One region of the Nocardiopsis sp. NPDC055824 genome, then DNA from elsewhere that is predicted to be linked to it. Evidence: riboswitches for the same ligand, from Rfam matches in the RefSeq annotation. Region 1 holds a riboswitch; the other holds the start of a gene.
The links. Region 1 has a riboswitch for S-adenosylmethionine ahead of ACWGL3_RS30570 (aminotransferase class V-fold PLP-dependent enzyme). Riboswitches for the same ligand answer to the same signal wherever they lie in the genome.
Positions count from the first base shown of each region.

Region 2: it holds a riboswitch for S-adenosylmethionine, as region 1 does, so the genes downstream of both, thrC (threonine synthase) here and ACWGL3_RS30570 (aminotransferase class V-fold PLP-dependent enzyme) in region 1, are expected to answer to the same signal.

Region 1 covers NZ_JBSHDN010000299.1:34-5,191, forward strand. Annotated here, with positions in the region: gene ACWGL3_RS30570 (aminotransferase class V-fold PLP-dependent enzyme) at 9-1,379, opposite strand; SAM riboswitch class IV at 1,440-1,554, opposite strand; gene ACWGL3_RS30575 (DUF3870 domain-containing protein) at 1,929-2,312, shown strand; gene ACWGL3_RS30580 (CaiB/BaiF CoA transferase family protein) at 2,320-3,681, shown strand; gene ACWGL3_RS30585 (acyl-CoA dehydrogenase family protein) at 3,678-4,868, shown strand; gene ACWGL3_RS30590 (nitroreductase/quinone reductase family protein) at 5,038-5,158, shown strand, end outside.
Region 2 covers NZ_JBSHDN010000088.1:11-5,853, reverse strand. Annotated here, with positions in the region: gene ACWGL3_RS18355 (serine hydrolase domain-containing protein) at 1-1,135, shown strand, start outside; gene ACWGL3_RS18350 (GrpB family protein) at 1,345-1,944, shown strand; gene ACWGL3_RS18345 (alpha,alpha-trehalose-phosphate synthase (UDP-forming)) at 2,279-3,715, opposite strand; SAM riboswitch class I at 4,020-4,161, shown strand; gene thrC (threonine synthase) at 4,175-5,434, shown strand; gene ACWGL3_RS18335 (ubiquitin-like small modifier protein 1) at 5,515-5,793, shown strand.

The DNA of each region.
Region 1 (5,158 bases):
CTCCGGCGTCAGAGCACGTTGCGCGGGTCCGGGACCGGGGCCAGTCGGCCGTCGCAGTCGGCGTACTCCCAGGCCGGCCCGTGGGCGACCAGGTCGGCGATCGCGCCGACGAGCCGGTCCACGTGCTCCGGGGTCGTCCCGATCCCCAGGCTCGCCCGGACCGCCTGGGCGTGGCCCTCGGGCAGCAGGTGCCGGGTGAGCGGGTGGGCGCAGAAGAGCCCGTCCCGCACCCCGATGCCGTGCTCGGCGGAGAGCGCCGCGGCCAGCAGGTCGGCGGGCAGGCCGTCCACCGTGAACGAGACGATGCCGACCCTCGGGTGCTCGTCGCCCCACAGGGTCAGCTCGGTGACGCCCTCCACGTCGGCGAGCCCGGCACGCAGCCGCTCCAGCAGAGCGGACTCGCGGATGTGCAGGAGTCCCTGTACGTCGGGGGTGAGGGTGTCGCAGGCGGCGGCCAGGGCCACGGCGCCGAGCACGTTGGGGCTGCCCGCCTCGTGGCGCGCGGGGAGGTCGTTCCACACCACCTCGTGCTCGGTGACCAGGCGCGTGGCGCCGCCCCCGGACAGGTACGGGGTGGCCTCGCGCAGCCAGTCGGCGCGGCCGGCCAGCACCCCGGAGCCGAAGGGCGCGTAGAGCTTGTGCGCGGACAGCGCCACGTAGTCGGCGCCGGTCTCCTCCAGGCCGAACGGCAGGTGCGGCACGTACTGGGCGGCGTCCACGACCACGCGGGCGCCCTCGGCGTGCGCGGCCGCGACCAGTTCCCCGACCGGCCAGATCTCGCCCGTGACGTTGGAGGCGGCGGTCACGCACAGGAGCCTGGGGCCCTCGGGGGACTCCCGCAGCGCGGTGCGGGCCGCCTCGACGGCCGCCTCGGGGGTGGCGGGCAGCGGCAGGCGGACCACTCTCCCGGCCCGTGCGGCGGGGTGCTCCCAGGGCAGGAGGGCTGCGTGGTGCTCGGTCTCGAACACCACGACCGTGCAGCCCTCCGGCACGGAGCGGGCCAGGAGGTTGAGGGCGTCGGTGGTGCCCCGCACGAACACCACCGCGTCGGCGGGTTCCGAGCGGGCCCCGAGGAAGCGGGCGACGCTGCGGCGGGCCCGCTCGTAGGCGTCGGTGCTCACCTGGGAGTGGTGGCCCGCACCCCGGTGCACGCTCGCGTAGTAGGGCAGCGCGTCGGCCAGGGCGTCCGCGACGGGGGTCAGGCAGGGGGCGCTGGCGGCGTAGTCGAAGTTCGCGTACTCCACGCGCTCGCCGGTGACCAGGGGGACGCCCTCGTCCGAGGCGACGACCGTGCACCCGGCGGCGCCGCCCGAGGGGTGTGCGGACGGGGCGGCGGAACGGAACGAGCGCGCGGTGTGGATGGGGCTGACGACGGTCATGGGGCACCTCTTCTGCGGGTCGTGGGACCCGCGGGGGCGCCGTCACGGCTACACCACAGGGGTCCGCGCTTGTCCGACACGGTCGTGTCGGGACCTGGTCCTCACCCGGGGCACCCCACCGCGGAAGGAGGGTTGCCGACCAGCAAGCCGGGGCTTAGCGCTGGTACTCGTGACCTGCGAGGCAGGCTAGCACACGCGCCCCGGGAGGGACCAGGGGATCCCCTGTGGCCCGGGCCGCACACCGGCGGGACCGGGGCGCGCAAGGACCGACCACGCGGGAGGACCGGCGGAGCGATCCGTACGGGCGGCCGGGCGCGAGGCTCACGGCCGCTCCGGAGGGCGCGGGGCCGAGGGGGCGTACGGAACGGGCCGGCCCCCGCGGGTCCGCCGTACGGGCCGCGCCCCGCTTGACAGCCGCCGAACCGGTCAGGACATACTTGGGGTGCCTGCCCTCACGCCGCGGGCGCCCGGTTTCCCCCGGCCGCCCTCCAGGCGCGAGACTCCAGAGCGTTGGAGTTTTCGCATGCCCGCGAGCGAGAGGTGTGTCCGTTGCACGGCGACGACCGTATCCAGCAGGTTCTCCGCAACCCCAGGGTTGTCCTCATCTCCGGCTACGCCCGTCTTCCCGACTCCGTGGCCAGCCATTCCCAGTACCAGCGGCTCGGCGTCGTCCTCGCCGTGGACACCGCGGACGGCCGCATCGTCGCCGCGGACACCACCCTGCTCACCGACCTGGGCAAGGACTTCTTCCGCGCCCTGGTCGAGGGGGCCTCGGTCACCGAGGACATCGCCGAGCTGGTCGGCCGGGTGCAGACGCGGTACGCCGGCCAGTCCGGCGCCGCGCTGACCACGGCCCTGCGCCGCTGCCTGGAGTCCTACCACCAGCTGCGGGAGGGCGACCAGCTGCCCGGCGGCGCCGACGCCGAGGAGTGACATCCCCGTGACAGACATCCGATCCGGCGCGGGCCCCGCGCCCGACCCCGCCGGCCCGGCCGTCCCGCTGCCCCTGGCGGGGGTGCGCGTCGCCGACCTCTCCCGCGTCCTGGCGGGCCCGTACGCCACCATGCTCCTCGCCGACATGGGCGCGGAGGTGGTCAAGGTCGAGCAGCCAGGCCGCGGCGACGACACCCGGGCGTGGGGCCCGCCCTGGGCGGGCCCCGCCGACGGGGGCGGGGGCCCCGGCGAGGCCGCCTACTTCCTGTCGGTGAACCGCAACAAGCGCAGCCTGGCCGTGGACCTGAAGGACCCCGAGGGCCTGGCCGCCGTCCAGGAGCTGTGCGCGTCCTCCGACGTGGTCGTCCAGAACTTCCGTCCCGGCGTGATCGACCGGCTCGGGCTCGGCTACGAGGCGGTGAGCGCGCGCAACCCCGCCGTCGTCTACTGCTCCGTGAGCGGCTTCGGCCCGGAGCACGAGCCGGCCGCCCGCCCCGGGTTCGACATCGTCGTGCAGGCCGAGAGCGGCCTGATGGCGACCACGGGCCCGGCCGAGGGGCCGGCGAGCAAGGTGGGGGTCGCCCTCACCGACGTGCTGACCGGGCTCAACGCCGCCGTCGGCATCCTCGGGGCGCTGACGAGGGCCCGCGCGACCGGCCGCGGCGAGAACGTCAGCGCGTCGCTGATCAACTCCACGCTGTCCGGCCTGGTCAACCTCACACAGCAGGCGCTCGTGACGGGGGCGGAGCCGGCCCGTGTCGGCAACGCCCACACCACGATCGTGCCCTACCAGGTCTTCCCGGCCTCCGACGCCGAGATCGTGGTCGCCGCCGGCAACGACGCCCTGTACCAGCGGCTGTGCCGGGCACTGGACCGCCCCGACCTGGCCGAGGACCCGCGCTACGCCACCAACCCGGGACGCGTGGCCCACCGCGACGAACTGGTGGGGGAGCTGTCGGCCGTCCTGCGCGCCGAGCCGGCCGACCACTGGATGGACCTGCTGGTCGGGGCCGGGGTCCCGGTGGGGCGGGTGCGCGGGGTGCTGGACGCGCTGCGCACGGCCGACGCCGCCGGCGACGACGTCCTGCGCACCGTGGAGCACCCCACGGCGGGCCCGATCGAACAGGTCCGGGCGGGGTTCCGGCTGGAGGGCGCCCCACCGCCGCTCACGGCCCCGCCGCTCCTGGGACAGCACTCCCGCCGGATCCTCGCCGAACTCGGCGTGGACGCGGCGCGCGTGGACGCGATGATCGGGCGCGGGGCCGTCCAGGAGCCCGGCCCCGCGCCGGCGGCCGACCGCCGGACCGCCCCCGCAACCCCGCCCCAGGCCGCACCGGCCGACGCACCACGAAGGGACACCCACCCATGAGCGACTCCCGCAGGCCCGCCGCCCCGGACCCGCACGACTTCCTGGCCCTCGACGCCGAACTGTCCGACACCGAGCGGGACGTCCGCGACGCCGTGCGCGGCTTCGCCTCGCGGGAACTGCTGCCGAACGTGGCCGAGTGGTTCGACGCGGGCACCCTGCCCGACCCGCGCGGGCTCGCCAAGGCCTTCGGGGACCTCGGGCTCCTGGGCATGCACCTGGAGGGGTACGGCTGCGGCGGCTCCAGCGCCGTGGCCTACGGGCTGGCCTGCCGCGAACTGGAGGCCGTCGACTCGGGTCTGCGCAGTTTCGTGTCCGTGCAGGGTTCGCTGGCCATGGCCGCCATCCACAAGTTCGGCTCCGAGGAGCAGAAGGGCGCGTGGCTGCCGAGGATGGCGGCGGGCGAGGTCGTCGGCTGCTTCGGGCTGACCGAGCCCGACTCCGGCTCCGACCCGGGCTCCATGCGCACCCGCGCCCGCAGGGACGGCACGGACTGGGTGCTCGACGGCACCAAGATGTGGATCACCAACGGGTCCGTCGCCGACGTGGCCGTGGTGTGGGCGGCCACCGGGGAGGGTGTCCGCGGGTTCGTGGTGCCCACCGACACCCCCGGGTTCTCCGCCAACGTCATCCACAGGAAGCTGTCGCTGCGCGCGTCCATCACCTCCGAACTCGTCCTGGAGGGTGTGCGCCTGCCCGCCGACGCGGTGCTGCCCGCGTCGAAGGGCCTGGGGGCGCCCCTGTCGTGCCTGAACGAGGCCCGCTACGGCATCGTGTGGGGCGCCGTCGGCGCCGCGCGCGCCTGCTACGAGGCGGCCCTGGAGTACGCGGCGACACGCGAGCAGTTCGGGCAGCCGATCGGCGGGTTCCAGCTCACCCAGCGCAAGCTCGCCGACATGGTCGTGGACGTCAACCACGCGGGCATGACGGCGCTGCGGATCGGCCGCCTCAAGGACCGGGGGGACTGCCACCACAACCACGTGAGCTTCGGCAAGTTCGCGAACGTGGCCGCGGCCCAGCGGGTCGCGCGCACCGCGCGCGGGGTCCACGGCGCGAACGGCATCACCCTGGAGTACCCGGTGATGCGCCACATGGTGAACCTGGAGACGGTCGCCACCTACGAGGGCACCGAGGAGATCCACGCGCTCAGCATCGGCCAGGCGGTGACCGGGATCTCCGCGTTCCGCTGACCCGGGCCCTCCGGGCCCCCGGTCCGCACGGCGCCCCGGGAGACGGGGCGGAGAGGGGGCCCGCGGCACGGGCGGAGCGGCCCGGAGGCGGGATCACGGCCCTCTGCCGGTGTCGTCGGCCGCCCGGAACCACCACAATGGGGAGCATCCGATCGAGGGAGTTGCCGAGATGGTGAACGAACCGACGAAGCGGTTCGAGATGACGCGGGTACGGCGGGTCGCCAACGCCTTCGTCAGCGGCTTGGTCAAGTACGGCCTGGGGACGCCCGCGACCCACCTGCTCACCACGC
Region 2 (5,843 bases), on a different contig from region 1:
GGGCCGTGTGGACCTCGACGCGCCTGCGGCACGGTACCTGCCCGACGCCGCACCTGACGGCGTCACCGTCCGCCAGCTCCTCTCCCACGCCTCGGGGCTGCCCAACCCCACCGTTGTCGGCCCCGCACGGTCACTGGAAGAGGGCGTCGCCGGCATCGAGGGCCTGCCCCCGGCAGCCGAACCCGGCACCTCCTACCTCTATAGCAACCTCAACTACTGGATGGCGGCGCTCATCGTGGAGCGGGTCTCCGGCCGGGACTTCACCGACCACCTCGCCGAGGAGGTCTTCACCCCTCTGGGGATGGAGGACACCGTCGCCACCACCACCACGCGCGACCCCGTCGACGGGCTCTCCAGGGGGCACATCACCGCCTACGGTGGCGCCTTCCCTGCGCCCACCCCGGAAGCGATGAACAGCGGAGCCGGCGGAGTGGTGAGCACGTCGCACGATATGGCGGCCTGGCTCGCCATGCAGCAGCGGGAGGGGATCGGCCCGGACGGGCGGCGCCTGCTATCGGCCTCTCTCATCGAGGAGTCCCACACGGAGCAGCCCTCAACCACACGGGCGGGGCTCGGCTGGAGGCACAGCGGACCGCAGGTGACACCCGCGCGGATCTCGCACAGCGGCATCGTCTCCGGCTACAACGCCCAGCAGGACCTGGTACCCGGCAGCGGCTACGGCGTCGTGGTCCTGCTGAACAGCTTCACCCCCTCCCGTGAGAACGCCTACGAGATCAGTTCCGGCATCATCGACCTGACCGAGGACCGCACCACCGATCCCGGAAGGGCAACGGCGACCGTGATCGACCTGGTCCTCGGCGGGGTCACCGTCACCGTCGTGGCATTGGGCGCCCTTGGCCTGTGGCGATCTCGGCGGTGGGCCGCGCGCCGCGCCGCCTGGCCCGCTTGGAGGTTCGCCCTGCGCTTGCTTCCCCAGTGCGTCGCCCCGGCGTTGGCGGTGTTCCTGTTTTTCGTCGCTCCCGCACTTCAGGACAACAGCTACGTCCCGGTGGACGTCTTCTGGCTATTCCCCGCACTCGCGGTCCTGGTGGGCGCCCTCGGAGTTGTGGGAGCAGGGCTCACCACCGCGCGGGCGGCGGCACGGATCCGCACCGGGGCGACAGTGCGCCGGTAGGCGCGTGGAGGGCCGCGCCGGAGCCGGGGCCCGAGGGCGCGCGGGCCCCCGCGGAGCCCTCCCGGAAGGCCCTTCCGGCCCTTCGGGGCGAGAAGCGTCGCCGCTCGTCACACCCGGCCCACAGCCCGTGATGTGACGTCTGCGCGTGCATATGTAAGCACGCTCGGACGCTCTTGACGCGGGCTCCCAGGGGGACAAGGCTTTGGAGAATGTCTCCCCTCGAAGCATCGCCGTTGCCCTCACGAGGTGCTCCGCCGGTCGCCTCCCCCGACTCCCGCAACCTCGTCAACGGCCGCGTCCACATCTCCCAGTACGACGCCAAGTGGCCCTACCTGTTCAAACGCGAGTCGGAGAAGGTCCGCGCAGCCCTCGGCGACCGCGTGCTCCTCTTCGAGCACGTCGGATCGACCGCGGTCCCCGGCATGGCCGCGAAGCCGTGCGTCGACCTGCTGCTGGTCGTCGCCGACCCCGCCGACGAGCCCTCCTACCTGCCCGACCTGCTGGCCGCCGGCTACTCCGTGGTGATCAGGGAGCCCGACTGGTACGAGCACCGGGTCCTCAAGGGGCCGGACATCAACCTCAACCTGCACGTGTTCGGTGAGGGCTGCGAGGAGGTGGAGCGGATGCGCCTCTTCCGGGACCACCTCATCGCCGACGCCGGGGCGCGCGAACGCTACACCGCGGTCAAACGCGAGCTGGCCGAGCGCACCTGGGACCGCATCCAGGACTACTCCGACGCCAAGACCGCCGTCGTGGAGCAGCTCCTCGACGAGGCGCGGGCGCGGCGGACGGCGTCCCCGGGCGACTGATCCGCGCGGCGCGGGGCGCGAACCCGTGCGGAGCGCCCCGCCGGCCCCCTCCGGCAGGCCGCCGGTCCTCAGCAGGCCGCCCCGGGCCCCGACGACGGGCCCCGGCCGGGACGGAGGCGCTCTGCGGCCCCGTCGGGCGTCCGGGCCCCGGGGGCCCGCGCCCCAGGACCCGCGCCGTCCGCCCCGGAATCCGCACCCGGGGGCCTCTCGCGGTCCGGCCCGGGGCCGCTGGACGCGTCCACCGCCCCCGGATGCCCCTACGGACGTCGAGCAGCTTGAGCGAGGCCGTTGTCGACGGGACTGCGGGCGGTGGCCGTGGCACGGCCTGGCCGCGTCAGTCCAGGGACCGCAGCTGGTCCTGGAACCACCGGCGCGGCGGCAGGGCCACGGCGGCCTCCGCCAGCCCCTCACGGCGCTTGCGACGCTCGTCCCCGGGCATCGACAGGGCGCGGTGCAGCGCCTCCGCGGTCTCCAGCGTGTCGTAGGGGTTGACCAGCAGGGCGTGCCGCCCCAGCTCGTCGGCGGCGCCGGCCTCGCGCGAGAGCACCAGCACCGCGTCGCGCTCCGACAGCACCGGCCCCTCCTTGGCCACCAGGTTCATGCCGTCCCGGGTCGGGTTGACCAGCAGGACGTCGGCCATCTGGAACGACGCCAGCGACCGCGGGTAGTCGTCGTTGACCTCCAGCACCAGCGGCGTCCACTCGGGGGTCGCGAACTCCTCGTTGATCTCCTTGGCGGTCCGCATCACCGCGTCGGTGTACTCGCGGTACTCGGGCACGTCCCCGCGGCTCGGGTAGGCGAACGCCAGGTGCGTCACCCGGCCCCGCCACTCCGGGTGGGAGGTCAGCAGCTCCCGGTACGCCTCCAGCCCGCGCACGATGTTCTTGGACAGCTCGGTGCGGTCCACCCGCACGATGAGCCGGGTGTCGCCGACGGCCTCCCGCAGGGTCTCGCGGCGCGCGGCCACGGCCGGCTCGGCGGCGCTCGCGCGCAGCCCCTCCTCGTCCGCGCCGAGCGCGTGCACGCCCACCCCGACCAGCCGGCCGCCGTACTCCACGGTGCGCCGGGCGAAGTCCACCTCCGCGCGCAGGATCTCCGCGCAGCAGCGCAGGAACGCGTCCGCCCAGCGGGGGCTCAGGAAACCGATCCGGTCCGCGCCGAGCATGCCCTCCAGCAGCTCGCGGGCGACGTGCCCGGGCAGCATCCGGAAGTACTCCGGCGGCGCCCACGGCGTGTGCGAGAAGTGCGCGATGCGCAGGTCGGGACGGCGGGTGCGCAGGATGCGCGGCACCAGCGCCAGGTGGTAGTCCTGCACGGCCACGCGGGCGCCGTCCGCGGCGCCGGTGACCAGGGCCTCGGCGAACGCGTTGTTGTAGGCGGTGTAGTCGTCCCACTGCCGTCGGAACTCCGAGCCGAACGACGGCTTGTTCGGGATGTCGTACAGCATGTGCTGCACGAACCACAGGGTCGAGTTGGCGACCCCGGTGTAGGCGCCCTGGAAGGTCCGCTCGGGGATGTCCAGCATGTGGACCCGCATGCCGCCGAGGTCGTGCGCGCGGTCCAGCCTGGCCCCGGGCGCCTCCTCCGCCGCCCGCCTGTCGGCGTCGGACAGGGCGGCGCACACCCAGAGGCTGTCGATCTCCGTGGCGACGGAGATCATGCCGGACACGAGTCCGCCCCCGCCCCGACGCTGTTCCAGGGAACCGTCGTCGGCGGTGGAGAAGGACACCGGTCCCCGGTTGGAGGCGATGAGGATCTGGGCCTTGTCCACGTGGTCGTCCTCTCGAAGGTGCGGATGGGCCGTCGCCGCCGCCGGGGCGGTCGGGCGCGGCCTGCGCGGAAGCGGATCGCACCTTATGTCTCGCCGGTCGACAGCCGCCCCAAACCCCTCCGGGGCCGACGGTGCCGGGCGTCACGCTCCCGAAACAGGCCACGCGCGCCCCCGGCGCGCCGACCGGCGACGTCTCAGCATGTGAGCGGGTTAGTGTTACCCGGATCACCAGCCGTGGAAAACCGGCCGACGAGTCCGTTACAGTGACCGTGCGGATCCGACAGGACCGCCCACAACTTCATATTGCTCATCCAGAGGGGTGGAGGGACCGGCCCTGCGAAGCCCCGGCAACCATCCCAGCACGCACTACTCACGAACCCGTGAGGCGGCTGGGGCAGGTGCCAACTCCGGCCTGGGGACAAGGTGTCCGCCAGGGAAGATGAGGGGAGACGCCTCGCCATGGCGATCACTGCCGCCGAACCCACCTCCGTCCGCGCCTTCGGCCCCGGAACCGCGCTCTCCTGTCGCGAATGCGGCCGGCGCTACGAACTCACCCCCAAGTTCGCCTGCGAGTTCTGCTTCGGCCCCCTCGAGGTGGCCTACGAGTTCGGTGACGTCACCCGCGCCGACATCGAGAGCGGCCCCAACAGCATCTGGCGCTACCGCTCCCTCCTCCCGGTCCCGGACAACGTGGCCGAGCTGCCCAACATGGCCCCCGGCCTGACCCCGCTGGTGAAGGCCGACCGCCTCGCCGCCGAGCTGGGCATCGACTCCCTGTACGTCAAGGACGACTCCGGCAACCCGACGCACTCCTTCAAGGACCGCGTGGTCGCCATCGCGGTCGAGGCGGCGCGCACCTTCGGCTTCACCACCCTGTCCTGCTCCTCCACGGGCAACCTGGCCGGCGCGGTCGGCGCCGCCGCCGCGCGCGCCGGGTTCGACTCCTGCGTGTTCATCCCCGCGGGGCTGGAGGAGGCCAAGGTCGTCATGGCCGCCGTCTACGGGGGCAAGGTCGTCGCCATCGACGGCAACTACGACGACGTCAACCGCTTCTGCTCCGAGCTGATCGGCGACCCGGCCGGCGAGGGCTGGGGGTTCGTCAACGTCAACCTGCGCCCCTACTACGGCGAGGGCTCCAAGACGCTGGCCTACGAGATCGCCGAGCAGCTCGGCTGGCAGCTGCCGGAGCAGATCGTCGTCCCGATCGCCTCCGGCTCCCAGCTCACCAAGATCGACAAGGGCTTCCGGGAACTGGTCGAGCTCGGCCTGGTCGAGGACCGCCCGTACCGGATCTTCGGCGCCCAGGCCACGGGCTGCTCCCCGGTCGCGCAGGCATGGGAGAAGGGCATCGACGTCATCCAGCCGGTCAAGCCCGACACCATCGCCAAGTCGCTGGCGATCGGCAACCCGGCGGACGGGCCGTACGTGCTCGACATCGCCCAGCGCACCGGCGGCTCCGTGGAGCACGTGGGCGACGACGAGATCGTCGACGCCATCAAGCTCCTCGCCCGCACCGAGGGCGTGTTCGCCGAGACGGCGGGCGGCGTCACCACGGGCGTGCTCCGCAAGCTGGTGCGCGAGGGCAGGCTCGACCCGAAGGCGCGGACCGTGGTGCTCAACACCGGGGACGGGCTCAAGACCCTCAACGCGGTGGACGCCGGCGTGACGGCCACGATCAAGCCGTCCCTGAGCGCGTTCACCGACGCGGGCCTCGTCTGACCGCCGCTCCGCAAGCACAGTCCGTCCCGGCGGGGCCGTGCGACGGCCCGCCGACCCACAGCAGAAGGAAGAACACCGCCATGAGCGCCAGCGTCCGCGTCCCCACCATCCTGCGCACCTACACCGACGACGCCTCCGAGGTCGAGGCGAAGGGCAGCACCCTCGCCGAGCTCCTGGACGACCTGGAGGCCAACTACCCGGGCATCCGCGCCCGCATCCTCGACGACAACGGCAAGGTGCGCCGCTTCGTCAACGTGTACGTCGGAGACGAGGACGTGCGCTTCGAGAAGGGCCTCCAGACCGAGATCGCCGACGGCGCCAAGGTCTCCATCATCCCGGCCGTCGCCGGGGGCTGCTGACCGCTCGCCGCGCGCCGTCCCGGCGCCGCCCGCCACCGCCCGCGAGGGGG